Regions from separate parts of the Janthinobacterium sp. BJB446 genome, predicted to be linked through region 2. Evidence: riboswitches for the same ligand, from Rfam matches in the RefSeq annotation. Region 2 holds a riboswitch; the other holds the start of a gene.
What was found. A riboswitch is a leader RNA that binds a small molecule or an ion and turns the genes downstream of it on or off. The one in region 2 is predicted to bind thiamine pyrophosphate.
Positions count from the first base shown of each region.

Region 1: it holds a riboswitch for thiamine pyrophosphate, as region 2 does, so the genes downstream of both, thiC (phosphomethylpyrimidine synthase ThiC) here and CSQ92_RS12040 (TonB-dependent siderophore receptor) in region 2, are expected to answer to the same signal.

Region 1 covers NZ_PDZK01000005.1:153,296-167,637, forward strand. The annotation lists gene CSQ92_RS24805 (S-(hydroxymethyl)glutathione dehydrogenase/class III alcohol dehydrogenase) at 49-1,155, opposite strand; gene CSQ92_RS24810 (ANTAR domain-containing response regulator) at 1,269-1,901, opposite strand; gene thiE (thiamine phosphate synthase) at 1,981-2,604, opposite strand; gene thiD (bifunctional hydroxymethylpyrimidine kinase/phosphomethylpyrimidine kinase) at 2,615-3,388, opposite strand; gene CSQ92_RS24825 (thiazole synthase) at 3,391-4,185, opposite strand; gene thiS (sulfur carrier protein ThiS) at 4,211-4,414, opposite strand; gene thiC (phosphomethylpyrimidine synthase ThiC) at 4,435-6,348, opposite strand; TPP riboswitch at 6,428-6,543, opposite strand; gene CSQ92_RS24840 (hypothetical protein) at 6,652-6,906, opposite strand; gene CSQ92_RS24845 (response regulator) at 6,946-7,752, opposite strand; gene CSQ92_RS24850 (PAS domain-containing hybrid sensor histidine kinase/response regulator) at 7,781-9,685, opposite strand; gene CSQ92_RS24855 (Crp/Fnr family transcriptional regulator) at 9,730-10,470, opposite strand; gene CSQ92_RS24860 (putative bifunctional diguanylate cyclase/phosphodiesterase) at 10,706-12,790, shown strand; gene CSQ92_RS24865 (porin) at 12,800-13,849, opposite strand.
Region 2 covers NZ_PDZK01000001.1:2,710,128-2,724,469, forward strand. The annotation lists gene prmB (50S ribosomal protein L3 N(5)-glutamine methyltransferase) at 1-403, shown strand, start outside; gene CSQ92_RS11990 (ATP-binding cassette domain-containing protein) at 542-2,539, shown strand; gene CSQ92_RS11995 (chemotaxis protein CheW) at 2,576-3,058, opposite strand; gene arfB (alternative ribosome rescue aminoacyl-tRNA hydrolase ArfB) at 3,254-3,652, shown strand; gene CSQ92_RS12005 (flagellar assembly protein A) at 3,653-5,512, opposite strand; gene CSQ92_RS12010 (hypothetical protein) at 5,671-6,060, opposite strand; gene ompR (osmolarity response regulator transcription factor OmpR) at 6,324-7,025, shown strand; gene CSQ92_RS12020 (sensor histidine kinase) at 7,039-8,397, shown strand; gene CSQ92_RS12025 (Imm26 family immunity protein) at 8,523-9,002, opposite strand; gene CSQ92_RS12030 (ferritin family protein) at 9,128-9,433, opposite strand; gene CSQ92_RS12035 (iron-containing alcohol dehydrogenase) at 9,576-10,733, shown strand; TPP riboswitch at 10,811-10,908, shown strand; gene CSQ92_RS12040 (TonB-dependent siderophore receptor) at 10,994-13,171, shown strand; gene CSQ92_RS12045 (alpha/beta hydrolase family protein) at 13,307-14,342, shown strand, end outside.

The sequences.
Region 1 (14,342 bases), on a different contig from region 2:
ACGGAGGCCGCAGCCTCCGCAAAAACGCCGTGGTACGGCGTATTTCAATTAATACAGCACGACGGAGCGGATCGATTCACCGCTCTTCATCAGGTCGAAACCCTGGTTGATATCTTCCAGTTTCAAACGGTGCGTGATCAAATCGTCGATATTGAGCTTGCCTTCCATATACCAGTCGACGATCCTCGGCACGTCCGTGCGGCCGCGCGCGCCGCCGAAGGCGGAACCTTTCCACACGCGTCCCGTCACCAGCTGGAATGGACGGGTGGAAATTTCCTGGCCGGCCGCCGCCACGCCGATGATGATGGACTGGCCCCAGCCCTTGTGGCAGCACTCAAGCGACTGGCGCATGGTGGTGGTGTTGCCGATGCATTCGAATGAATAGTCGGCGCCGCCGTCCGTCAGCTGCACGATAGTGTCGACAACGTTTTCCACCTCGTTGGCGTTGACGAAATGCGTCATGCCGAACTTGCGCGCGATGGCCTGGCGCGCCGGGTTGATGTCCACGCCGATGATCTTGTCGGCGCCAACCATTTTCGCCGCCTGGATCACGTTCAAGCCGATGCCGCCCAGGCCGAACACGACCACATTGGCGCCCGCTTCCACCTTGGCCGTAAACAGCACGGCGCCCACGCCCGTCGTCACGCCGCAGCCGATGTAGCAGACTTTGTCGAATGGCGCATCTTCGCGGATCTTCGCCAGGGCGATTTCCGGCACGACGATGTAGTTCGAGAAGGTGGATGTGCCCATGTAGTGGAAGATGGGCTTGCCGTCGATGGAAAAGCGCGAAGTCGCGTCCGGCATCAGGCCGCGGCCCTGGGTCGAGCGGATCGACTGGCACAGGTTGGTTTTTTGCGACAGGCAGAATTTGCACTGGCGGCATTCCGGCGTGTACAGGGGGATGACGTGGTCATCCTTCTTCAGGCTTTTCACGCCCGGGCCCACGTCGACGACGATGCCGGCGCCTTCATGGCCGAGGATCGACGGGAAGATGCCTTCCGGATCGGCGCCCGACAGGGTGTAGTAATCGGTATGGCAAATGCCGGTGGCCTTGATCTCGACCAGTACTTCGCCCTCGCGCGGGCCGGCCAGGTCGACTTCTTCGATCGTCAGCGGAGCGCCCGCCTTCCATGCAATCGCTGCTTTGGTTTTCATGTGTGTCCTGTCTATGGTTGAACCAGGCGCGCCAGCGCGCCGTATGGCCACATCATAACAAGGCAGGCGCCGACATGCCACGCCGGCGCCGGTGCAACGCTTACTTGAAACACTTACTTGGTTTTCGCCCGGTTCAAAAAGGCGCCGTGCAGGCCGTTCAGGGTTTCTTCGGCCAGCAGCAGCTGGCTGGCGATTTCATTGATCTTGCGGCGGCTGGAACGGGCGTGGTCACGCAGCACTTCGAACGCCGTGTTGCGGTCCGTCTGGAACTTGCCCATCAGCAAACCGACAGCTAGGCTGGTTTCGCGGCCGGCGGCCAGCGCCGCATTCAGGTTCAGTTCGGTGCGCCGGAGTTGGCGGATTTCATCGGCGCGCGCCAGACCCGCTTCAAACGCGGGCATCAAGCGGCCTTCATCGACGGGTTTGACGACATAGCCGACGGCGCCATAGGCGGCCGCCTGCTTGCCCGATTCGCTGTCGCCGCTGCCGGACAGGAACATGAACGGCACGGCCGTTTCGCCATGCAGACGCTTGGCCAGCTCCAGGCCGGACATGCCCGGCATGTGGATGTCGAGCAAGGCCAGGTCGGGCTCGCGCTGGGCGATCAGCTGCAGCGCCACTTCGGCCGAATGGGCCAGGGCCGTCTCGTAGCCGGCATGGCGCAGGACTTCGCCGAGGAATTCCAACAGGAGTTGGTCATCGTCAACGATCAGGATAAGGCGTTTCGCGGCGGCTGGCTGACTCATGGGCAAAGGGACCTCGGTAATGAATGATGCTCTTATTATATGCCGATTATCCGCCCAAACCAGCCCTGCACCCGCATGCTCATGCCGCAAACAAGTGATTGAATTGCTGCACCACAATATTCACATCGTCCGCCTGGTATTCTTTGCCAAAGACGCTGCTGATGGCCGCCACCATGTCGGCGCCGCGCGCGACCAGCGGCGCCGCGTTCTCCGGCGTCATGCCGCCGATCACCACGCACGGCAAGGCGATCTCGCGCTTGGCCTGCAGCACGATATCCAATGGTGTCGTGACCGGATACTTTTTCACCAGCGAGGGATAGAAGCCGCCGAAGGCCACATAGCTGGCACCGCCAGCGTCTGCCGTCCGCGCCAGGGCCATGTCGCCATAGCACGAGGCGCCGACGAGCTTGTCCTTGCCCAGGCGCGCGCGCACCTGCGCGACGGACGCATCCGTGCCACCCACGTGCACGCCGTCCGCGTCGAGCTCTTCGCACAGCTCGATAAAATCGTTGATGATGAAAGGCACGCCATATTTGCGGGCCAGGACCAGCAAGGCGCCCGCCTGCTCGCGCCGCTGTTCCGCGTCGGCGCTCTTGTGGCGGTATTGCAGCAGGGCCACGCCACCGTGCAAAGCCTGTTCCGTGATATCGAGCAGGCGGTCGGTGTCATCCCAGTTCGGGGTAACCAGATACAGTCCACGCATGATGTTTTCCTTATTGAATGAATCGTTGCGGCATCAGCTGGCCTGGCGCAACCGCATACGCGCCGGCCAGGGTCGCATGGCAATAGCTTTGCGCGCCATCAAGCGCTTCGGGCAATGCCTGGCCCAGTGCCAGGCGCGCCGCGATGGCGGACGCCAGGGTACAGCCGCTGCCGTGGAATTCGCCGGGCAGGCGCGGCCAGCACCACTCGCGCGCCCTGTCCTCACCATCGTGCCAGCGGTTGACGATCACCTCGCCTTCGCCATGGCCGCCCGTCACCAGCACGTTCTTGCAGCCTTGCGCGCGCAGGTTTTTCTCGCCACCGAGGGCCGCCGCTTCCGGCCCGTTCGGTACGATGACGGTAGTCACCGGCAGCAAGGGCGCCAGCGCCAGCACGGCGTCGTCCCGGCTGAGCACGTCGCCATGGCCGCTGGCCAGCACGGGATCAAGCACGACAGGCAAATCCGGCCGGACCAGCCGCAATTGCGCGATCAGTTGCGCAATGACGGCCGCATTCGCGGCGCTGCCGGGAATGCCGATCTTCACGGCATCGATGGCGATCTTGTCGATCAGCGTCTGCGCCTGTCGGCGCAGCAATTCCGGGGCCACAGGCTCGACAGCAAACACGCGGTCGTTGTCCTGCACCGTCAGCGCCGTGATGACAGGCAAGGCATGCGCGCCCTGCGCGGCAATCGCCACGATATCGGCGGCGATGCCGGCGCCGCCCGACGGATCGGCGCCGGCAAACACCAGCACAACCGAACGACACGGCAGACGCCCGGACATCGTCACGCCAGGCGGCCCGCCATCGGCGACGATGGCGAAGCAGCAAATTTGCGCGGCATGCGTCCCGCCAGGAATGCTTCGCGCCCGGCCCGCACGGCCAGCTTCATGGCATGCGCCATGCGCACGGGGTCGCGCGCGCCGGCAATGGCTGTATTCATCAGCACGCCATCGCAGCCAAGTTCCATGGCAATGGCCGCATCCGACGCCGTGCCCACGCCTGCGTCCACCAGCACGGGTACTTTCGCCTGATCGATGATCAGCGACAAGTTCCACGGATTCAGGATGCCCATGCCCGAGCCGATCAGCGACGCCAGCGGCATGACGGCCACGCAGCCGATGTCTTCCAGAATCTTCGCCTGGATGGGGTCGTCGCTGCAATAGACCATCACGTCAAAGCCATCCTTGACCAGCGCTTCTGCCGCGACCAGGGTTTCCGGCATATGCGGAAACAAGGTTTTTTCGTCGCCCAGCACTTCCAGCTTCACCAGATTGCGCCCGCCCAATAGCTCGCGCGCCAGTTGCAGGGTGTAGATGGCATCTTTTGCGTTGTAGCAGCCGGCCGTGTTCGGCAAAATCGTGTACTGGTCCGGTGGCACGAAATCGAGCAGGCTGGGCGCGTTCGGGTCCTGACCAATGTTGACCCTGCGAATCGCCACCGTGATGATCTGCGCCTCGGCCGCATCCGTTGCTTCGCGCGTCTGCGGCAAATCCCTGTACTTGCCGCTGCCCACCAGCAGGCGCGATGGATACTGTTTTCCCGCAATGGTCAGCAGGTCGTTGTTTGTTGCGGTGTTCATGTGCGTTTCCTTGTCTATTCTCAATTTAACCGCCGCCAATCGCGCGTACGATTTCCACGTGATCCTGCGTTTCCAGGACCCGGTCCTGCCACGCCTTGCGCGGCACGACGTTGCGGTTGACGGCCAGCGCCAGCGCCTGGTTTTCCAGCGACAGGGCGGCGATCAATTGATCGAGGGTTTGCCCCGGCGGCACCTGGTGCGGTGCGCCGTTGAGCGTGATGGATATCAATGCAGGCATCACGCTCTCCTTCAGACCTTGCGGTACAGCTCGGCGCCGTTCTTGATGAATTCGATGGCCTTGATTTCCATGCCCTGCTTGAGCGCCTTGTCTTCCGCGATACCCATGCCGGCCGCGTATTCGCGCACCTCCTGCGTGATCTTCATCGAGCAGAAATGGGGGCCGCACATGGAGCAGAAATGCGCCACCTTGGCCGAATCCTTGGGCAGGGTTTCATCGTGGAATTCGCGCGCCTTGTCCGGGTCCAGGCCGATGTTGAACTGGTCGTCCCAGCGGAATTCGAAGCGGGCTTTCGACAGCGCGTTGTCGCGGATTTGCGCGCCCGGATGGCCCTTGGCCAGGTCGGCCGCATGCGCCGCGATCTTGTACGTGATGATGCCGTCCTTGACGTCCGCCTTGTTGGGCAGGCCCAGGTGTTCCTTCGGCGTCACATAGCACAGCATGGCCGTGCCATACCAGCCGATCATGGCCGCGCCGATGCCCGAGGTGATGTGGTCGTAGCCGGGCGCGATATCCGTCGTCAACGGTCCCAAGGTGTAGAACGGCGCTTCGCCGCACTGCTCCAGCTGCAGGTCCATGTTTTCCTTGATGAGCTGCATCGGTACGTGGCCCGGACCTTCGATCATCACCTGCACGTCGTGCTTCCACGCAACCTGCGTCAGTTCGCCCAGGGTTTTCAGTTCGCCCAGCTGCGCCTCGTCGTTGGCGTCGTAGATGGAACCGGGACGCAAACCGTCGCCCAGCGAGAACGACACGTCATACGCCTTCATGATTTCGCAGATTTCTTCGAAATGCGTGTACAGGAACGATTCCTGGTGGTGCGCCAGACACCATTTCGCCATGATGGAGCCGCCGCGCGAGACGATGCCCGTCAAGCGCTTGGCCGTCATCGGCACATAGCGCAGCAGCACGCCCGCGTGGATGGTGAAGTAGTCGACGCCCTGCTCGGCCTGCTCGATCAGGGTGTCGCGGAAAATTTCCCACGTCAGATCTTCGGCCTTGCCATTGACCTTTTCCAGCGCCTGGTAGATGGGCACGGTGCCGATGGGGACGGGGCTGTTGCGCACGATCCATTCGCGCGTCTCGTGGATATGTTTACCTGTGGACAGGTCCATCACATTGTCGCCGCCCCAGCGGATGGCCCAGGTCATCTTTTCCACTTCCTCGCCGATGGAAGAGGTGACGGCCGAATTGCCGATATTCGCGTTGATTTTCACGAGGAAATTGCGGCCGATGATCATCGGTTCCACTTCCGGGTGGTTGATGTTGGCGGGAATGATGGCGCGGCCGCGGGCGATTTCCTCGCGCACGAATTCGGGCGTGATTTCCGCCGGGATGCTGGCGCCGAACGACTGGCCAGGGTGCTGGCGGCCCATCAGGTCGGCCAGGCGTTCGCCCATGGGACCGGAAGCTTTCAGCTCGCGCAAATATTCCTGCCGGCGCATGTTTTCGCGGATGGCAACGAATTCCATTTCCGGCGTGATGATGCCTTGGCGCGCGTAATGCATTTGCGTCACGTTCTTGCCGGCAATGGCGCGGCGCGGCTTGCGGTGCAAGTTGAAACGCAGCTCGGCCAGTTTCGGGTCCGCCAGGCGGGCGATGCCGTAATCGGAGGTCGGACCGGGCAATTCTTCCGTGTCGGCCCGCTCCATGATCCACGGCAGGCGCGGCGTGTCCAGGCCCGAGCGGATGTCGATCTGCACGTCCGGGTCCGTGTAGGGGCCGGACGTATCGTAGACGTAGATCGGCGGATTCTTTTCGCCGCCGAACGACGCTTCCGTGTCGGACTGGCTGATCTCGCGCATGGGCACGCGGATGTCGGGCCGGCTGCCTTGCACGTAGATCTTGCGCGAATTGGGCAGCGGCGCGATGGCGGCTTCGTCGACCGTGGCGGTGGCGGAGAGGAATTTCGGGTTGGCGTTCATTTTGGCTCCTTGGCTAGACTGTTTTTAAGCCTGGAGCCAGCTAAGGAGGTTCGGCTGCGCGCACGCGGAAAAGCGGGGTGCGTTCATCCTAAAGCTTCCCTTCGCTGGCATTATCCAGATCAGGTTCGGAGGGTATTTCTCACCCGCGCTTGCACCGTGTTTCCACAGCGAAAGGCAGGACCCCTAGCGTTTGCCGCCTTGCGGCAGCGAGCCAATTATACGCGGTTCACGCCGCGTGGCCAGATGATTTCTTGCAGGTGTCGTCTTTGCGCATCTGCTGCATTGCAACAGGCGCCATCGCGCTTATTTCTTCTTGCCCCAGCGCCAGCTGGTCGGTTCGCCCTTCAGCTGGCAGATAAAAATGAGCACGGCAACGATGGCCACTTCATAGACGATATAGCCGACCAGCATGGTTTGCGGCGGAAACAGGAAAGCGCCGCAGGCGAACAGCGCCAGCGCGGCCAGGAACACCAGCCAGCCTTGCCAGGTGATGGGCAAGCCCCAGCCCCAGCCATAGGTCTTGGCGGGGAACCAATAGGAGGGAGATTTGTCAGCCATGATGCTTTCCTTGTGGATGTGGATGGCAGCAAGTATAAATCAGGCGATGCGCAAGCGCTCCGTGACATCGAGGCCGATGCCGCGGTAGCCGATGAAGCGGCTGCCATTGTCGAACATCGGTTCGCCGCTCACTTGCAGATACTGCGTGCTGCCGTCGAGGTTGGCGCGGCTGTAGATGAAATCAAGGAACGGTTCGCGTGCGGCAATTTTTGCGTCGAGCAGCGCGCGTTCGGTGGCGTTCCAGCGCTGTGGCTCTTCCTCGCTGCCAATGCCCAGCATTTCGGCCACGGGGCCGGAAAAGCGCGTCAGATTGCCTTGCGCATCCTGTTCCCAGTACCAGTCGGACGACAGTTCCGTGAAGCGCTGGAAGCGCGCTTCGCTTTCGCGCAGCTCCGCCGTGCGCGCTTCCACCATCTGTTCCAGCGACTTGTTGTATTCGGCCAGTTTCTGGTACAGCAAGCGCACTTCCAGCATGTTGTGGATGCGCGTTTTCACTTCCACCAGGTCGAAGGGCTTGCTGACGAAATCCTTGGCGCCCGCTTGCAGCGCGCGCAGCTTGTGGCCGGGCTGGGCCGTGATCACCAGCACGGGCAGATAGCTGCCCGCCTCGATGTCGCGCAAGCCTTCCATCACCTCGAAGCCATCCATTTCCGGCATTTGCAAGTCGAGCAGGATCAGGTCGTAACGGTGCTGCTGGTGCAGCGCATGCACGGCTTGCGGATCCATGGTGGAGGTGATGCGCGTATAGCCGGCATTGCGCAGCACCTGTTCCAGCAGCATGACGTTGGCCTCCTGGTCATCAACGATGAGGATGCTGGCGTTCAGGATCTCGGTGGCTTGAAGCATGGCGGTATTCCTAAAATTAAGTGCTGAATTAGCGTACTGCGTGAGTGTCGTCGGCCAGGCCGTGCGCGGCCGCATGGTGCAGGGCCACGTCGAGCGCATCCATGAACTCGACGACCTTGATCGGCTTGGTCAAATAGCGGAAGAAACCCGCTTCCAGGCCTTTCTCGATGTCGCGCGGCACGGCGTTGGCCGACAGGGCCATCACGGGAATGTGGCTGGTGAGCGGGTCGTCGTGCAGGATATGCAGTGCGCCGAAGCCGCTGATGCCGGGCAGGTTGATATCCATCAAGATCACGTCCGGCTGATACGTGCGCGCCAGGTCGATGCCCAGGTGCGCATCGATGGCTGTGAGCAACTTCAAATCGCTGCGGCGGGCAATCAGTTGCTCCACCAGCGCCAGGTTGGCGGGATTGTCTTCCACGTACAGCAAGGTGCGCTGGCTTTCCTGCGGCACCTGCACCTGCGGCAGCGCGTCGCCATCGCCCAGCACCAATGCCGGCGCGCTGCTCGAAGCGAGCTCGAACCAGAACGTGGTGCCCACGCCCACCGTGCTGTCGACGCCGATGGTGCCGCCCATCAATTCGATCAATTGCTTGGTGACGACGAGACCGATGCCCGTGCCCTCTTCCGTGCTGTTTTCCTGTCCCAGGCGGTTGAAGGGCTGGAACAACTGTGCCACCTGGCCCGCATCGAGGCCGACGCCGCTGTCGCGCACGCTGACCCGCACCTTGGCGCCGCGCTGGCTGCAATCGACGGTAACGGTGCCGCCGCCCTGGTTGTACTTGATGGCGTTCGACAGCAGGTTGACCATCACCTGTTTCACGCGCGTGCGGTCCGCATGCACATAGAATGCCTGGCCGCAGCGGGGGAAGTGCATGCGGATGCCGCGCTTTTCCGCCTGTGGCGCGATCATCGCCTGGCAATCCTGCAGCACGTCGAGCAGGGACATGGCTTCCTGCGACAAGGTGACCTTGCCCGATTCGATCATGGCCAGGTCGAGGATCTCGTTAATCAGGCGTAACAGATACCAGCCGCCCTTGAGGATTTGTTCGATCGAGCGCTGCTGCGGCGGACTCGGCGGCGGCACGTCGGACGCCATCAGCTGCGCAAAGCCCAGCACGGCATTCAGGGGCGTGCGCAATTCGTGGCTCATGCTCGACAGGAATTCGGACTTGGCGCGGTTGGCCTTTTCCGCCACCAGGCGCGCCTTCTTCAGTTCGGCATTGTTGGTCTCGACCAGCGAGCGCGTATATGCCTGCTGTTCGCGCAGGCGCTGGTCCAGCAGCGCCTGTTCCGCCTCGACCTGCTTGCGTGCCGTATTGTCCGTGCCGATCAGCAAGTAACCGATGACCTTGTTCTGCACGTCGCGCAAGGCCGTCACGGAGACGATGGCCGGGAAACGGCTGCCATCCTTGCGGATGTAGGTCAGTTCATAAATGTCTTCGATGCCGCGCGTGGCCTTGAACACGAGCGCTTCCACGCCGGGCGTGATGACCCTGTCGAGTTCGGCACTGAGGGCGGCCGCGCGCGCGACGATTTCTTGCGCATCGGAAATACCGGCCGGCGTCAGCTTGTCCACCACGTCGCTCGCTTCATAGCCCAGCATGCGTTCGGCGCCCACGTTGAAGATCTGGATCACGCCCTGCGCATCGGTGGCGATGCACGAGAAATTGGCGCTGTTGAAAATCGCATCCTGCAAGGCGCCCGCCTTGAGCAGCTGGCGCGGCAGGCTGGCCGCCAAGGTGCGCCGGTACAGCGCGACAAGCAGCATCAGCAGCAAGAAGACCAGCGCGTCGATGACGCATGCCGTCTCGAACGGCGCGCGCCAGGCCAGCAGGCCGATGGCCAGCAGCACGATGGCGCTGAACGAAAACGCCAGCGCCATGGGCCAGCGCGACGGTGCGCGCGGGGGAATATTTTCAACAGATTGCATGGGGTAGCCTGAGCTGTAACAACGATAAAAAAAAGATGCGGTGTTCAGTGCGCCTGGCGCTGGCGCACATCCGACAACAGGCGCGTGAATTCCTTTTTGACCACGCCATAGCATTCGCACACGTGGCCTTCGAGGCCGGCACGGTCCAGCACGGAGATATGGCCGCGCCGGTAACTGATGAAGCCGCGCGCCTGCAGGCGCCCGGCCGCCTCCGTCACGCCTTCGCGGCGTACGCCCAGCATGTTGGCAATCAACTCCTGCGTCATCGTCAGCTCGCGGTTCGGCAGGCGGTCCATGGTCAGCAGCAGCCAGCGGCACAGCTGCTGCTCCACCGTATGGTGGCGGTTGCAGACGGCCGTTTGCGACATTTGCGTGATCAGCGCTTGCGTATAGCGCAGCAGCAAGCGCATGACGGGACCGGCGCGGTCGAACTCTTCCATCAGCAAATGCGCCTTCAGCCGGTAGCCGACGCCGCCTGTCTGCACGACGGCGCGGCTCGGCGTCGAATTGCCGCCCATGAACAGCGACACGCCCACGACGCCTTCATTGCCGACGCCGGCAATTTCCGACGAGCCGCCGTTTTCCAGCAGGTAGTGAATGGAAACGATGGCCGTGGTGGGGAAATACACATGCTGCAGCTTGTCGCCCGAATCGTAGATCACGTCACCGAGCAACATGGATACTTGCTCCAGGTGGGGGGCCAGGCGCGCGAAATCGGCGTCGAGCATGGCGGCGAGCAAATGGTTTTGATTCGGGTTGTGTAGCTGGGCATGCAGACTCGACATGGGCAGGTTTCCTGTTTTCCAGTCGTCAGCTAGGGGATAGTTGAAAGGCGTCCGAACGAGGGTCGCCATGTAGTGCAGCGTAACACAGCGCTTGCACAGTGACCCGACTATATTTATTGTCGGCATGCCCGTCCGTTCGCTACCGAACGGACGACATTTCGCCGCCCGCCCTACAGTCAGTCACTGCCCGGCCTGCCTGATCATGGATCGGCACCGGCGCTGCCACGGGGCCACCATGCAATCATTCTTCAAGCGCATCTCCATATCTGTTTCTACCTCGGCCCTGCTCACCCTGGCGTTCGGGCTGTGCCTGACGGCGCTGTGCTACGTCTCGGCACGCCAGATCGAAGCGGAAAGTGCCCGGCTGCTGCTGCAGTACCATGCCAGCGGGCACACGCTGGGCGCCGCCCTGCTGCCGGCCAAAGGCATGGGCCTGGACGCCAGCCATCGCGGCTCGCTGTATGTACTGCTCGGTGGTGTGCTGTCGAGCCTGCTGGCGGCCGCGTATGTGTATCAGCTGGTCTCGCGCAATTCGGTCATTGCCCGCATCACGGGCGAGCGCACGGCGGCGCTGCAGTTTGCCAATTTGCGTCTGTCCGAAGACATCGCCGCGCGCATGCACAATGAAAAGTCGCTGCGGCTGCGCGAACGCATCATCGAAGTGTCGGCCAATGCCATCATCCTGTGCAGCGCCGACGCACCGGGCTACCTGATCGAATACGTCAACCCTGCCTTCGAGCGCATCACCGGCTATACGGCCGGCGAAGTCATCGGCCAGCGCCTGGAAGACTTGCAGGGTCCCGAGCAGGGGCGGCAAGACATGCACGCCATTACGGCGGCCCTGCGCGAACAGCGCGAAGGCAAGGCCATCGTGCGCAATTTCCGCAAGGATGGCAGCAGCTACTGGAGCGAGCTGTTCGTCGCGCCCGTGCGCGACGATGGCGATGGCGCGCTCAGTCACTTTGTCGTGGCGCAATACGACATCAGCACCGTCATGCGTTTCGAACAGGAAATGGAATTTCAGGCCAGGCACGATATCCTGACGGGCCTGGCCAACCGGGCACTGCTGCGCGAACGGCTGGAGCAGGCGATGGCCGTGACGCGGCGCAGCGGCCTTCCCCTGTGGGTGGTTTTCATCGACCTCGACCGCTTTAAATTCGTCAACGATACCCTGGGCCATGATGCCGGCGACCTGGTGCTGAAAAGCGTGGCCGAACGCCTGCGCGACGCCACGCGCGAAGTCGACACGGTGGCGCGCCTGGGCGGCGACGAATTCGTGCTGCTGCTGCCCCAGCATGGCAATGGCGAACCGGGCGCGACCATTCTGCAGCGCATCCAGGACGCCGTGGCGCAGCCGCTGCAACTGGGCGAATATGAATTTTTTCTCAGCTGCTGCATGGGCGTGGCCGTGTATCCCGACGATGGCGACGATGCCGACACCCTGATCAAGCACGCCGACATCGCCATGTACCGCGCCAAGGAACAGGGACGGGGCAACTGGCAATTCTATGCCTCGGGCATGAATGCGGGCACCCTGGAGCGCCTTGGGCTGGAGAGCGAGTTGCGCCACGCCCTGGAACGCGGGCAATTCCACCTCGAATACCAGCCCCAGCTGGATCTGGCCAGCGGCGCCGTGGTGGGCATGGAAGCGCTGCTGCGCTGGCAACATCCGCAACTGGGACGTATTCCACCTGCCAGCTTCATCGGCCTGGCCGAGGAAATGGGCTTGATCACCCCCATTGGCGACTGGGTGCTGCGCACGGCGTGCGCCCAGACGCGTGCCTGGCAACTGGCCGGCCATGGCCCGCTGCGCCTGGCCGTCAACCTGTCGGCGCGACAATTCAAGCAAAGGAATCTGCTGCACGCGGTGGCGCAGGCACTGGCCGAGACAGGCCTCGATGCGGCCCATCTGGAACTGGAATTGACGGAAAGCATGGTCATGCATAACGTGGAGCAAGCCACGGCCATCATGGCCAACCTGAAGGCGCTGGGCGTGCAATTGTCCATCGACGACTTCGGCACCGGCTATTCCAGCCTGGCCTACCTGCGCCACTTCCCTATCGACGTGCTGAAAATCGACAAAACCTTCGTCAGCGACATCACGCACAGCGACGACGACGCCGCCATCGTGCGCGCCATCATTTCGCTGGCGCACAGCTTGCGCCTGAAAGTCATCGCCGAAGGCGTGGAAACGGAGCAGCAGCTGGCCTTCCTGCGCCAGCAAGGCTGCGACCAGATGCAGGGCTATTTGTTCAGCCGCCCCCTGGCCGCCCCCGCCTTCGAAGCGCTGCTGCACGAAGGCAGCATGCTGCCCGCCTAGCGTGACGGTTTAGAACGCGTGGCGCAGGCCGACGTTGAAGGCGCGGTTGCCGCTGCCCACTTCGGTGGCATTGCCCACCATGTAAGCGGCGTCGTTGCGGTTACGGATGTGCGCGTAGGCAACATACACCTTGCTGCGCTTGGACAAGGCATACGTGGCGCCGATGGCCAGCTGCTGCGCATCGCGGTTGGCCGCGTCGCGGTCATCCTTGCGCACATACGAGGCCAGCAGGGTAGTCGCGCCGAGCGGCACGGACACGCCGACGATGGCGTCGCGGCTGTCGGTGGACTGGGCCGGCGCCTGCGCCGCACCGTATGGATTCTCGGCAAAGAACATGCTGCTGCCATCGCCCGTATTGCGGCCATAGCCGGCAAACGCCGTGGCCACGCCGAAGTTGTAGTTACCGGCCAATATCGTGTTGTTCACGTCGGCCTTGCCCGGCTCGCCGGCACGGCTCTGGCGCGCCAGGCGCAAGGTCAATGGACCGTTGACATAGCCGAGGGCCAGGCCCAGCGAACGCTGGTCCGCCGCAATCCCCGTGTGTTCGCCAAAACCGACCATGACCGTGGCCGTGACGCCGCGCAGCTCGGGCGAGGTGTAGCGCACGGTATTGTCGATGCGCGTGGCCGAATAGCCGGCCAGGTTGGTCGACGCGCCCGCCATGCCGCCCTCGAATGGATCGGCCACGTCGGTCAGCGCCTGGCTCTGCAGGTTGTACTGGCGACCCACGGTCAGCATGCCCAGCGGACTGTCGATGCCGACAAACGCCTGGCGGCCAAACAACTGGCCTGCCTGGTCCGAGCGGCCCGTGTCGCTCAGGACGCCCGCTTCCAGCGTGAACACGGCTTGCAAGCCGTTACCCAGGGATTCCGTGCCGCGCAAGCCCAGACGCGAGCCGGCCGACACGCCGCTGGTGAGCTTGCTGACGCCGCCTTCCTGCACCAGGCCCGCATCCATCAAGCCATACACGTTGACGGAGGACTGGGCATGGGCGGCAGGCAAGGCGCCCAGGGTGGCGATGGTCGAAACAAGGCCGACACTGATCGAGAGTTTTTTCATGCTGGTTTCCTTATGCAGGCAAAACCGGGAAAGCGCGCGGCCATGGCATCGCCACAGCGGCCAGGCGCTGTGGAACATGCCGTATCGAAAGACGACGGGCCAGATAACAACATTCCTGGCTAAGCTGTGGCGGCAGCGGCGTGCAATGACGAGCCGCCTTGATTCCGCCGTGAATGGTGCACCGCTGGCGGTGCGCGTGGCTCAGGCGCCCAGCCCGCAGGGGACGCTCTGAAAGTGGCTGGCATCGCAGATGCGCTGGCCGAGTGACGCGGACGAGAGTTGGAGTGAAACTTTGATACAACTGCGCCCGCTGGCGCCGTCCGCAAAGATAGGGCAGGAGGCGCCAAGGCCGGCATTATAACATCGGCAGCGCTTTTATCCCCGTTCTGTTGCCCGTCAACGGCCCGCAAAGCCGCCAAAACACTGAAAAAGGCGGCTTGCCACGCTGCAGGCGATGCCGCGTCATCTATAATGGTTCCTTTTGCCAATCACA
Region 2 (14,342 bases):
GCTGGCCGTGGCCAAGCGCAACGTCGACACCTACAAATTGCAGGACCGCGTCACCCTGATCGAATCGGACCTGTACGCCAACGTGCCGGCCAAGAAATATGATTTGATCATCAGCAATCCGCCATACGTGAATTCCGCCTCGATGGGCGCCCTGCCCCAGGAATACCTGGCTGAACCGCAAATCGCCCTCGACGGCGGCAGCGACGGCATGGACCTGGTGCGCAAGATCATCGCCGGCGCGGCCGAACGCCTGACGGACGACGGCATCCTGATGATTGAAATCGGCAACGAACGCGCATACGCCGAAGCGGCCTTCGGCGAGCTGGGCCTGACCTGGCTGACGACGAGCGCCGGCGACGACATGGTCTTCCTGCTGACGGCCGAGCAGTTGAAGCTGGTTTAATGGAATTGGTAGGTCGGATTAGCGTAGCGTAATCCGACATGCCTGTGCGGCACCCGTCGGATTACGTCCTTCGGACTAATCCGACCTACACGATGTTTTTACGGCGGGGGTCAAAGCCTAGCCTTTACAAAGAAAAAAATGATACGTTTCCTACAAGTAAGCCTGATGCGCGGCATCAAACCGTTGCTCGAACAAGTCGATGTCACCCTCAATCCGGGCGACAAGATCGGCCTGATCGGAGCCAATGGCGCGGGCAAATCGAGCCTGTTCGCCATGATGCGTGGCGAATTGCACCCTGACCAGGGCGAGATCGATTTCCCGGCCAAATGGCGCGTGGCTTACGTGGCGCAGGAAACGCCGCCGCTGGACCGTGCCGCGCTCGATTATGCGATTGACGGCGACGTCACCCTGCGCAAACTGGAAGCGGAACTGGCGCGCCTGGAATCAGAGCCTGCCACGTCGGAAAACGGTATCGCCATCGGCGAAATCTACAGCGCCATGGCCGATGCCGACGCGTATACCGTGCAATCGCGCGGCGAGCAATTGCTGCTGGGCCTGGGCTTCACCCTGGACCAGATGCAGCAACCGGTGGCCAGTTTCTCCGGCGGCTGGCGCATGCGTTTGAACCTGGCGCAGGCGCTGATGTGCCCGTCCGACCTGCTGCTGCTCGATGAACCGACCAACCACTTGGATCTGGACGCCATCATCTGGCTGGAAGACTGGCTCAAGCGCTACGCCGGCACCCTGCTGATCATTTCCCATGACCGCGACTTCCTCGATGAAGTCGTCAACGTGGTCGTGCATATCGACGAACGCAAGCTGAAACGCTACTCGGGCAACTACTCGAGCTTCGAGCGCCAACGCGCGGCGCAGATGATCCTGGCCGCCGGCGCGCTGGAAAAGCAGCAGCGCAAACGTGCCCATCTGGAATCGTTCGTGAACCGCTTCAAGGCGCAAGCCTCGAAGGCCCGCCAGGCGCAAAGCCGCATGAAGGCGCTGGCGAAGATGGAAGAGCTGGCGCCATTGCGCGCCGCCGCCGAATTCTCGTTCGAATTCCGCGAGCCGCTGTCGGCACCAAATCCGCTGCTGGTGATGGAAGACGTCGATGCGGGCTACAAGATCGAGAACGAAGCGACGGGCGAAATCACGCATAAAACCATCGTCAACGGCATCAAGTTTTCGCTGCAGATCGGCCAGCGCATCGGCCTGCTGGGCCAGAACGGCGCCGGCAAGTCGACCCTGATCAAGACCATCGCCGGCGAACTGATGCCGCTGACGGGCGACGCCACCATGGGCAAGGGCCTCAACATCGGCTACTTCGCCCAGCACCAGGTGGAAATGCTGCGCCACGACGAATCGCCGCTGTGGCATCTGGCCAAGATCGCCCCGACCGTGCGCGAGCAGGAACTGCGCAACTTCCTGGGCGGCTTCAACTTCCCCGGCAACATGGTCACGGCGTCCATCGCACCGTTCTCGGGCGGCGAAAAAGCCCGCCTGGCGCTGGCCCTGATCGTCTGGCAGCGTCCTAACCTGCTGCTGCTCGATGAACCGACCAACCACCTGGATCTGGAAACGCGCGAAGCGCTGACGGAAGCGCTGGCCCAGTTCGAAGGCACCCTGGTCGTCGTGTCCCATGATCGCCACTTGCTGCGCGCCACCACGGACGAATTCATCATCGTTGCCGACGGCAAGCTGCAACCGTTCGACGGCGACCTGGACGACTACAAGGATTGGCTGTTCAAGACCAAGCTGGGCAAGGGCACGGACGTGCTGCCGGCCGCCGGCAAGGCCAACAAGACCGACTTCCCCGTGACGTCTTCCGTCCCTGCGCCGGTAGCCGCCGCCCCGGCCGCGCCCGTGCGCGACAAGCGCAAGGAAGCGGAAGACCGCCAGAAGGCCGCCGCCCTGCGCAAACCGATCGAAAACAAGATCAAGCGCCAGGAAGAGCAGATCGCCAAGCGCAATGCGCAAAAGGCGGAAACCGACGCCAAGCTGGGCGAGCCGACCATCTATGACGCGGCCAACAAGGCCAAGCTCAAGCAATTGCTGGCCGACCAGACCTTCTTCACCAAGGACCTGGCGCAGCTGGAAGCGGAATGGCTGGACTTGCAGGATCAGTTAGAGAAACTGGGCTAACGCAAGACACAAAGACGACTCCCGGGTCGTCTTTTTTTATGCCGCCTGCATGGGACTGGGGCTGCGGATCGCCATCAGGCGGTCGATGTCGACGAGGATCAATCGGCGCCCCGCCACCGTGCCCAGGCCCAGCAGGTAATCGGCTTCCGCCTCGCCCAGGCCGGGCACGGCGGCGATGTCGCTGGCGGCCAGGCTGACGATATCAGTGACGCCATCGACCACCATGCCCATCACGCCATTGCTCAGCTGCAAAATGATCACGTCGGTGGCCGGGTCGGGCGCGCCGTGGGCGCTGCCAAACGCGGCGCGCATGTCGACGATGGGGATGATTACGCCGCGCGAAACGGCCACGCTGTGCAGCACTTCCCCTTCCGAGGAAAAACGGTCGAGTTCCTTCAGAGGACGCAATTCCCGCACGCAACGGTAATCGAGGCCGTATTCCAGGCCGCCCAGCCGGAAGCTCAAGTACTGCGTCAGGTATTGGGTCGTTGCGGCGCCAGGCGTGGTCGTGGGCTGCATGGTGTTCCTTTCATCCGGTAGGCGCTGCCAGGATGCGCAGTGGCGCAACGTTGGCCCCATGCTAACCAGCATCACCGCAGGCGGCGTTGAGAAACATCAACTTTCCCGGAAGGCAGCCTGGCCTCAGCGCCCGGCCTTGCGCCGGCGCAGCCATCTTCCCTTACAATACCCACATCATTCCCCAACAGGCAGGCCATGCAACACCTCGTCAACCCCGCTGAAGTTGAATTTTCCGCCATCCGCGCCCAGGGCCCGGGCGGGCAGAACGTCAACAAGGTGTCCAGCGCCATCCATCTGCGCTTCCCCATCGCCGCCTCGTCGCTGCCGGAAGCGTACAAGGAACGGCTGCTGGCCCTGCGCGACAGCCGCATCAGCAAGGATGGCGTGCTGGTGCTCAAGGCGCAGCAGTCGCGCAGCCAGGAACAGAACAAGGAAGAAGCGTTGCGGCGCTTGCAGGAAATCATCGACAGCGTGACCTTCCTGCCCGCCGTGCGCCGCGCCACCAAGCCCACGCGCAGCTCGCAGCGGCGCCGTCTCGACAGCAAGAGCACGCACAGCGTCCTCAAACAATCTCGCGGCAAGGTTATCGACTGATCAGAGTGGCGGCTGGTAGGTCCAGTCCAGGCTGCCTGTGCTATCTGCGAACACGGGCTGCGTGGCCGGCGTGGCGCTGCGCAGCAAGGCCTTGATTTCCTTCGGCGGCCGGTCGTAGACCTTGGCCGGGCCGGGCGGCACGACGAGGGCGCGCACCGTCGTCTCGCCATCAATCAGGCTCAGGGTGCAGCGCGACTGGCCCGCCGTTGCCTGCCGCTCCTGACGCAATTGTTCCACCAGCGCCAGCATCTGCGCGTGCAGGATTTCCGACTGTTTTACCTCCACGCGCAGCCGCGCCACCTCTTTCAGGACGGGAGCGATGCGCGCGGCCAGCTTGTCGTACTGTATCTGCTGCGTTGATTGCAGTTGCAATTCGCCACGCCGCAGCTGGCCCGCCAGGGTCAGGTAATTGCGTACCTCGGGCAATTGCGCGATGGCATCGATTTCCTGCTGGCGCTTGTGCTGCACCTGCAGGAATTGCGCCGCCTTCGCCAGGCTCTCGGCGATCTTTTGTTCCAGCGCACTCAAATCGGGCACCAGCGGGAACAGCAGCATCTCCACCTGCTTGCGGGGACCGGCGCTGCCGATGCGGATGGTGCGCGCCGCCACGGCGCAGCCTTCGGCCAGTTCGATGACGACCTCGTCGGCGATGATCTCGCAATTGCTGGCGCTGTCGATCACCACGCGCGTGCCGGCGATGACACAGCTTTCCGCGCGCTTCACATGCACTTCGCCGCTCAGCGCCTGCAGCACGGAGCCGGAAGCGACGCCCTCGACGCGCACGTCGCCATGCTCGTTGAAGGCCGTGCCGCCCACCAGGTTGCGCTGTAGCCATATTAATCCGCCATGCGAGTGCAAGTGGCCGTAGACGTCGCCATGGATGGTGATGTCGCTGCCGTCGAGCTGGCGCTGCTCCTGCACTTCGCCGTACTCCTCGTAGGCGGCGCTCAGCTTCAAATTGCCCGTCGTACGGCTGCTGACGCCTTCGCGGCTGACGATCTTGTTTTCGATGGACATCTTGCCTTGCTCATCGACATTCACATAGCCATCTTGCGTGGCCACGACGAAATCCCCATCGCTGAAATGCTCGACCGCCGTGCCTGGCCCCGCCACGGTGGCCAGGTCCAGTTCCAGCGGCGCGGGCGGCGGCAGCGCCTTGCCGGCCAGGTCGTAGCCGGGCAAGCCGGGAGTCCCCGGCAGCAGACGCAGCAGGCGCGCGTGTTTTTTTACTTGCGGAAAGCGGTTCTTGAAGCTGAGCAAATCCAGGCGGCCATCGGAGCGTTCGCGCGGCGCATCGTCGCGGTGGATGCCTTGCGACACTTCGACCAGCTGGGCGTCGCGCCCCGGCTGTGGTGGCAGCACCCTCGCCACCGTGATGCGCTCGGCCTTGCCGCTGGCGAGAATGGCGCGCACGGCCGCGCTATCGATGCCGTAGTGCACGCCCTTGCACCACAGGTCGGCCACCAGCTCGTCGAATTCGCGGCGCGCCGGCACCTGGCCGTCCGCGTCCGCAGGCAAGGCTTCAAAGTAAAATTCGGCGCTGTCGCCACGGATCTTGATTTGTTTGTACAGCGCACGGCGCGCGGGCGGGAATGGCGCCACGCGCACGGCGATGCGCAGCAGGGCATCGCCCTTGGGCGCGGCGCGGGGAGTAGGGGCATGAAACAGGGTCAGCAGGAACAAACCGTAATCGAGGCCGGCCAGCAGCTGGCCCGACTGGAACAGCTGCTCGACGGCGGTGCGCAGCTGCGCCGGCGCCAGCGACAGGTCAAGGAACACGCCCTCGTCGCGCTGGACCAGGCCGTGCGGCAAGCCGCCTGCGGGGACCGCATCCGGAACGGGTGTGTCGTCGTCGCTCACGCCTTGCCTCCCCCAGCAGCCATTTCAAAGAATTGCCTCCGTGCACTAGAACAATATCACGGGGCGGGGCCGTGTGCCTGACTGAGCAACAATGCATGCGGCCAGATGCAAACAGGGCCATGTCTTGCGAGATGGCCCTGTCGGAGGGGGATGGCTGCCTAGCGGCGCGGGGGATTCGAGTAAATGTCCTGCCCCACTTCGTTGATCTGGCGGCGCAGGTCGCGCCGTTCGTCGGGCGTCATGCGGCCCGTGCGGCGCGAGGCGTCGGCGCCTTCGTTGGCGCGGCGCTGCTCTTCTGCGCGCGTGTCGAAACTGCGTGCGTCACGCTGTTCGCGCAGTCGCGTATCATTGCTGTTGCTGCGCTGTACCTGTTCATACCGCTGGGCCTGCATTTGCTGCTGGTCGTCACGGCGTGGCGGCGGCTGGTTTTGCGCTGCCGCCAGACTGGCGGCAAACACGGAACAAACGGCAAATGCGGACAGCACGGTCGTACGTGCAGCAATAGCTGCGCTGGGAGCGGCGTGAATTTTTTTAGTAAAGATATTCATTGAGTTCCTCTTCCGCGATGCCGTATAAACTAAAGCTGATTTCCACTGTGGCCCCAGTGTATGATGCTTTACACGGTGCAGTAAGAGTAATTGGGTAAAGTTTGTAACACTTTGTAATGGGTCGCCACAGCCCCTTGCCGACGCCGCGCGAGGCGTTACTATAGCAACTAATATAAGATAACACGACACCCTAAATGACCACAACCTCCACTTCCGGCAGCAATACAACAACGCAATCGATCCACGGCCACCAGGCAAAAATCATGGTAGTCGATGACGATGTGCGCCTGCGCGACCTGCTGCGGCGCTACCTGACCGAACAGGGCTTCAATGTCTTTACGGCAGAGAGCGCGACGGCCATGAACAAACTGTGGCTGCGCGAACGCTACGACCTGCTGGTACTCGACCTGATGCTTCCGGGCGAAGACGGCCTGTCGATCTGCCGCCGCCTGCGCGGCGCGGGCGACCAGACGCCGATCATCATGCTGACGGCCAAGGGCGAGGACGTGGACCGCATCGTGGGCCTGGAAATGGGTGCCGACGATTATCTGCCGAAACCATTCAATCCCCGTGAACTGGTGGCCCGCATCGGCGCCGTGCTGCGCCGCAAGGGTCCCGATGAAATCCCGGGCGCACCGTCGGAAACGCCGCAAACCTTCGAATTCGGCGACTTCGTGCTGGACCTGGGCACGCGTACCCTGAAAAAGAATGGCGAAACAGTGCCGCTGACGACCGGTGAATTTTCGGTGCTGAAAGTGTTTGCCCGCCATGCGCGCCAGCCGCTGTCGCGCGAGAAACTCATGGAACTGGCGCGCGGCCGCGAATACGAAGTGTTCGACCGCAGCCTGGACGTGCAAATCTCGCGCCTGCGCAAACTCATCGAACCTGATCCGTCGAGCCCGCTGTTCATCCAGACCGTGTGGGGCTTAGGTTACGTCTTCATCCCGGACGGACAGCCGCGCTGATCGCAGGCGAGGCATGATGAAGCTTTTTCCCGATATCAGCCTGGCGCGGCTGAAAAGCGGCTTGTTCTGGCGCACCTTTTTGCTGCTCGGCACCTTGACCACGGTCAGCATGATCGCCTGGTTCAGCATGATTTCCTTCATCCAGCGCGAGCCGCAGGCGCAGCAGATTTCCGCCCAGATCATTTCCGTCGTTACCATCACGCATGCGGCACTGACGCACTCGGCTCCCGAGCTGCGGCGCGAGCTGCTGTTCGACCTCGTCAGCAATGAAGGCATCCGCATCTTCTCGCTGGAAGAGGACGACCGCATCGAGCCGCCGCCCGACAATTACCTGATGCCCGACATCGAGGCGCTGGTGAAGGCCAAGCTGGGCAAGGACACGCGCTTTTCCGCGCGCGTCAACGGCGTGGCCGGCTTCTGGGTCAGCTTCAAGATCGACGACGACGAGTACTGGCTGATGCTGGACCGGGAGCGCCTGCGCGGCCTGACGGGCTTCCAGTGGCTGGGCTGGGCCAGCCTGGTGTCGCTGCTGTCCCTGCTGGGCGCAGCCATCATTTCCAGCCTGATCAATCTGCCGCTGTCGCGTTTGACGGCGGCCGCGCGCGACATCGCCAAGGGCAAGCAGCCGGCGCCGCTGCCGGAAAAGGGCCCGATCGAAATCATCGAGGCGAACCGCAGCTTCAACCAGATGGTCGATGATCTGAAACAGGTGGAATCGGACCGCGCCGTGATTTTGGCAGGCATTTCGCACGACTTGCGCACGCCGCTGGCGCGCATGCAGTTGGAAGTGGAAATGGCAAACCTGTCGGACGAGGCGCGCGAAGGCATCCAGTCCGATATCGGGCAGATGGACGCCATCATCGGCCAGTTCCTCGACTATGCCAAGCCGACGGAAGCGTCGAGCTTTACGGATGTCGACCTCAGCGGCCTGCTCAGCGACATGACGCGCGAAGCCATGCGCCTGCCGGATGTGAAGATCAACGCCAGCATCGCCGATGGCGCGCATGCGATGGGCAACCCCACCGACCTGCGCCGCGTGCTGAACAACCTGATCGAGAATGCGCGCCGCTATGGCAAGACGCCGGGCAGCGACGTGACGGAAATCGACATCGCCTGCCAGGTGCGCACCAGCCACGGCGCGAAAAAGGTCATCATCGAGGTGCAAGACCACGGCACGGGCGTGCCAGCAGAAAAGATCGAGCAACTGATGAAACCGTTCACCCGCCTCGACACGGCGCGCGGGCAGGCAAACGGCGCCGGCCTGGGCCTGGCCATCGTCGACCGCGTGCTGCTGCGCCATGGCGCCGAATTGCAAGTGCGCAACCGCGAAGGCGGCGGCCTGGCGTTTCAGATCAGCTTGCCAGCGGCGTAGGTCGGATCAGCGAGGCCTTGCCTCGCCTAATCCGACAACATTGTTGGCTATTCCTGTCGGATTACGCGCCAGGCGCTAATCCGACCTACGCCACCGGCTCCGGCGTTTCCGCCGCCCGACAACGGTCAAGCGGACGCCTGCTCTTGCGCCAGCAATTTATTCATCAGCAGTTCCGTCGCCCCGTAGCCGTACAGGGAATCGCTCTCCATGCCCGGCGTATCGAAGGGGATCGATTCCTCGCGGTTCAGCTTGGCAGGGTCGGCGTCCGCATAGCTGGCGCGCCAGGCGCGCTGCAAGGATTCATTGCGGCGGATAAAGGCCGGCATGGGCCAGGCGTCGCGCTCCCAATGGAGGCTGTCACCCAGCAGGGGCCAGCGCTCGTTGAGCAGGGCCATGTCGCCCGTGCGCAGGCGGCGTACGGCCTGTTCCGGCCGCAAGCCTTCCAGCTCATCGAGCGTCGGCAAGCTGTCGCGCTTCGGCCCGAACATATACGCCAGCATGATGCGCCCGGCAGGCGCCCTGCGCGCCACCACGCCGACGGCATAGCCGCCGCCCGGCAAGGGCACGGCAAACCAGCTGCCTTCTCGGTATGGTAATGATCTCATTTCTTGAAGCCCCCTGGAATACACCGGACAGCCGCTGCTATCCGACGTTAAATTTAATTAGGGGCACAGTCTACGCGAAACGATGCAAAAGTGGCGCATGGTACGCCACAGCAACAAACCAATAGTTACAATATTTTCTCGTCATAGTGATACTGGGCAACAATCGGTCCCGCCTTGAACAGCGCTTCCTTCATGGCCGCGTCCAGGCGCGCATCGCGGCGGCGCATCCATTCGAGCAGCATGGCCGCTTCCTTGCGGCTGGTGTCGCCCGCATGCGCGAGCACGCGGCGCAGTTCCGGGTCCGTGCACGCCTCGAAACGCTGGCTGTTCAAGTCCAGTGCCTGCAGCGCGGCGATGGTGGCGCCGATGGCGCGGTGCATGTCGAGCGCGGTGGCCGGCAAGCCGGATTCTTCCAGTGGGACGTTGGTCATGCGCATTCCTTTTCGCGTGGTGGTGACATCGGCTGCATTCTCCACCGCGCGGGCGAAAAGCTCAAGCGTCCACGACACGTTTCCACCCGTTCGGCCATAATCATGGCTCAGCAACAGCCTAAACCCCAGCGGCAGGAGCCCCATGTTCAATTTCGACTTTTACAATCCGACGCAAATCCTCTTCGGCCAGGGCCAGATCGCCGCCATCACGGCGCTGATCCCGCCGCATGCCAGAGTGCTCATGACGTATGGCGGCGGCAGCATCAAGCAGAACGGCGTCTACGATGAAGTCAAGGCGGCGCTGGCCGGCCATACCTTGCTGGAATTTGCCGGCATCGAACCCAATCCCAGCTATGAAACCCTGATGCAGGCCGTGGCCATGGTGAAAAGCGAGCGCATCGATTTCCTGCTGGCCGTCGGCGGCGGTTCCGTGGTCGATGGCACCAAATTCATCGCCGCGGCCGCCCTGCATGAAGGCGAGGCGTGGGACATCCTGGCGAAAGGCGGCAAGATCGTCGAGGCCGCCCTGCCCTTCGGCACGGTATTGACGTTACCGGCCACGGGTTCCGAAATGAATGGCTCGGCCGTGATCACGCGCAAGGCCACGCAGGAAAAGCGCTCGTTCATGAGCCGCAAGGTGTATCCGAAATTCTCCGTGCTGGACCCGTCGAAAACGTTCACCTTGCCGCTACGCCAGGTGGGCAATGGCGTCGTCGATGCGTTTGCGCATGTCATGGAACAGTATTTGACCTACCCTGTGAACGCGTCCGTGCAAGACCGCTTCGCCGAAGGCATTTTATTGACCTTGATCGAGGAAGGCCCGAAAGCCCTGTCGCACCCGGACGACTACGACGTGCGCGCCAACGTGATGTGGAGCGCCACCCTGGCCTTGAACGGCCTGATCGGCGTGGGCGTGCCGCAGGACTGGTCCACGCACGCCATCGGCCACGAATTGACGGCATTGTACGAGCTCGACCATGCGCAAACCCTGGCCATCATCCTGCCCAGCATGCTGCGCGTGCGCAAGCAGGCCAAGCGCGCCAAGCTGCTGCAATACGCGGCCCGCGTGTGGGGACTCGACGGCGGCGACGAGGATGGCCGCATCGAGGCCGCCATCGCGCGCACGGAATTCTTCTTCCGCCACATGGGCGTCAAGACGCGCCTGGCCGACTACGGCCTGAACCACGCCAGCGTGGATGCCGTCGTGTCCGCCCTGGAAGCGCACGGCATGACGGCGCTGGGCGAGCAGCGCGAAGTGACGCCCGCCGTCAGCCGCAAGGTGCTGGAACTGAGTCTGTAGCGCAGTTTGCAAATTCCAGCCACACTGTTGTAAAACGGTCAGCCAGGGGGACAGCTGGCCGTGGTTCATGCTAAGCTGTCAACCGCTAGGGGTCCTGGAGTCGTTATCCGGGTGAGAGATACCCTTCGTACCTGATCTGGATAATGCCAGCGAAGGAAAGCGCAAAGTACCTCCCTCCTTTGATAGCTCCTGCGTTGGCGCCAGCCGAACAAGCAGCCTGCCGTGCTCTTTACAGAGACGGCTTGAACCACGAGCAATCTATGTCCACACCGAATTTATCTGCGCATTTTTCCCGTCCTGTACTGACCCTGGCCATCCTGCACGCGTTTGCCGCGCCTGCCTTTGCTGCGAACGACACCGCCGAAGCCACCGATCCGCAGGCCCAAAACATGGCCGAAGTCGTCGTCACGGCCAGCAAGGCGCCGGCCGCCAAGCGCGCCTCCGTGGGCGGCTTTACCGACGCGCCGCTGCTGCAGACACCGGCGTCCGTCACCGTCATTTCGCAAAAAGACATGCAGGACTTGCAGATCCGCAATCTCAGCGATGCCGTCAAGCTCGACGCCAGCATCAACGAATCGTACAACGCCGTCGGCTACGCAGAACAGTTCACCATCCGCGGCTTCAAGCTCGACACGAACTCCAGCTACCGCAAGGATGGCGTGGCCATTCCTGGCGACACGCAAATTCCGCTGGAAAACAAGGAACGCATCGAAGTATTAAAAGGCCTGGCCGGCTTGCAGGCAGGCGTGGCCGCGCCTGGCGGCGTGATCGACTTCATCGTCAAGCGCCCCACCGCCGCACCGCTGCGCAGCGTCACCGTGGAAGCGCGCGAACGGGGCACCGTGTATGGCGCCGTCGACCTGGGCGGACGCCTGGAAGACACGCGCTTCGGTTACCGCGTCAACGTGGCGGCCGAGCGCCTGCGTTCCTACATCAAGGGCGCGGACGGCAACCGTCGGTTCATTTCCGGCGCCTTCGACTGGCAGATTTCCCCGCAAGCCCTGCTGCAGCTCGACGCCGACTACCAGGACAAGGCGCAGGTCACGGCGCCCGGCTTCCAGCTGCTGAGCAACGGCAGCCTGCCGGCCAACGTCAGCGCCGACACCATGCTCAACAAGCAGCCGTGGACGCATCCGGTGGAAACCGTCACCAGCAACCTCGGCCTGCGCTTCCAGTACGCCTTCAATGACGACTGGCACGCCACCCTCTCCGCCAACCAGCACTCGTTCAAGCGCGACGACTACACGGCGTATCCGTATGGCTGCAGCCCGGAAGGCTGGGCGCCCGTCTTCTGCAGCAATGGCGATTTCTCCGTATGGGACTTCCGCAGCCTGGGCGAGACGAAAAAGCCGCTGAGCGCGCAAGCCATGATCCAGGGCAAGTTCGCCACGGGCAGCCTGCGCCACGAATTCACTGCCGGCGTGTCGTACTTCAACCGCAAGGACCGGGCCGGCAAGTACGTGTACGACGAAGTGGGCATCAGCAACATTTATCGCCCCGTCATCGTCGCGCCATCCGACGGCGTCACGGGCCCCGTGCGCCTGGTACGCAACGACAAGGAAAAATCCGTCTTCGTGCAGGACATCGTCAGCCTGGCGCCCAACTGGAAGCTGCATGGCGGCCTGCGCCACATCAATGTGGATGGCTACCAGTATGTGCTGAAGGCCGACAAGGAAATCCGCGCCAAGCACGACTTCCTGTTGCCGAACGTGGCGCTGGTGTACAACCCGCAAGACAATATCGCCGTGTATGCATCGTATTCGCAGGGCATGGAGCACGGCGGCACGGCCGACCGCTACGCGGAAAACGCCAATGTGGAACTGACACCGAGCCGCTCGAAGCAGATCGAATTGGGCGTAAAGGCGGACCTGACGCCGGACTTCATGGTGGCCGCCACCCTGTTTCAGATCCGCAAGGGCCTGGAATTCAACCAGTACCTCGACAGCAGCATGAGCACCTACAACTTCGTGCGCGCGGGCCAGGCCCAGCACCGTGGCCTGGAATTGTCTGCCCAAGGCAAGGCATCGGCCAACCTGAACCTGGGCGCGTCCATCACGGCCCTGAACAGCCAGCAATCAGGCACGGGCAGTGCGGACTACGATGGCAAGCGCGTGCCCAACGTGCCGGCCTTCAAGGCGGCCGTGCACGCGGACTACGCCGTGCCGCAAGTGGCGGGCTTGAGCGTGAATGGCAGCTGGGAATATGCGGGCAAAAAGGCGTTTGAAAACAACAACACCACCTTCGTGCCTTCGTACAGCGTGTTCAACCTGGGCGCCGCCTGGGCCACGCGCCTGGCCGGCACGCCAGCCGTGCTGCGCGCCACCGTCAACAACGTGACGGACAAGTTCTACTGGCGCGATGTGACTCCGGAAGCAGGCGGCTACCTGTTCCCGGGTGCAAGCCGCACCTTGAAGGTGTCGGCGCAATTCGACTTCTGACAACCACATGGGGCATGCGCCGGACATGCCCCTATTCGTGGACGAAAATATCAAATAATTAAAATATTACACTGTGGTAATTATTAAATTGCTATAATTACCACCCTTATTTTATTATCCGCGCAAGGCATCTCCATGAAACAGCATGTGGCGTCACTGATATTTGCCAGCCTGATCCTGATCACCGGAGGCAGCGTCCACGCCACCGAGGCAGCGATTCCCATAGAGCAATTCACCAGCAAGGATCGGTTCAGTACACCACGCCTCTCGCCAGATGGCAAACACATAGCGGTCACGACTCAGATGCAGCAGGGCGGGCGCAGCATCCCCATCATCACCATCTATGCATTGCCGGACATGAAAGCGGTAGGCATGCTGCGCCTGCACATATTTGAAGTGCCGCTTAACTACCTTTGGTTGACGAACACGCGTTTGGTATTGCGCAAGGGTCTGGAACTGGGGGAGCTGGAACAACCGGTATCAACTGGTGAAATCATCGCTTTTGACCTCGACGGCACCAACCAGGAATACCTGTTCGGCTACGATATGTTCCGCTCGTCGAGTCGAGGCGACCGCCTCGACGATGATCATGGCTATGCCCGCATCAACGGCGTTCCCTTGCCGCGCAATAGTCACGTCTTTCTGTCAGCCCAGGAATGGGATCGTGACCGGTCAAAGTTATACGACGTCGACAGCAAGAAGGCCCATCGCAAGACCCTGGCCGACATCGCTGCACCACGCCTGCAGTTTGTGCAGCAGCGCAATAGCGTACCGCGCTTCGCCTACGGCTGGGACGACAAGAACGAGCCGGTGTTGTACCGTCTTGATGACGTCAGCGGCCAGTGGCGTCTCACCCCTCCCATCCCAAAACAAACCACAATCCCGTTCCACTTCACAATGGATGACAGCGCTTTTTTTGCTACCCATGCCGTCAACGGTGGCCCTGAGGCCCTGGTGCGGGAAGAGCTGGCTAGCGGAAAACGAGTGGTTCTAGCGCAAGATCCTGTTGCCGACCTGAGCAGCGTAATGTATGACGCCAACGAGATGCCTTTCGCAGTATCTCACCAGCTGGGCCGTACCCGTGCCATCTACCTGGACGCCAATAGTGCGGACGCCCGGCTGCACAAGCAATTGAGCGCATCTTTTCCGGACGAACATGTACGCTTCATCA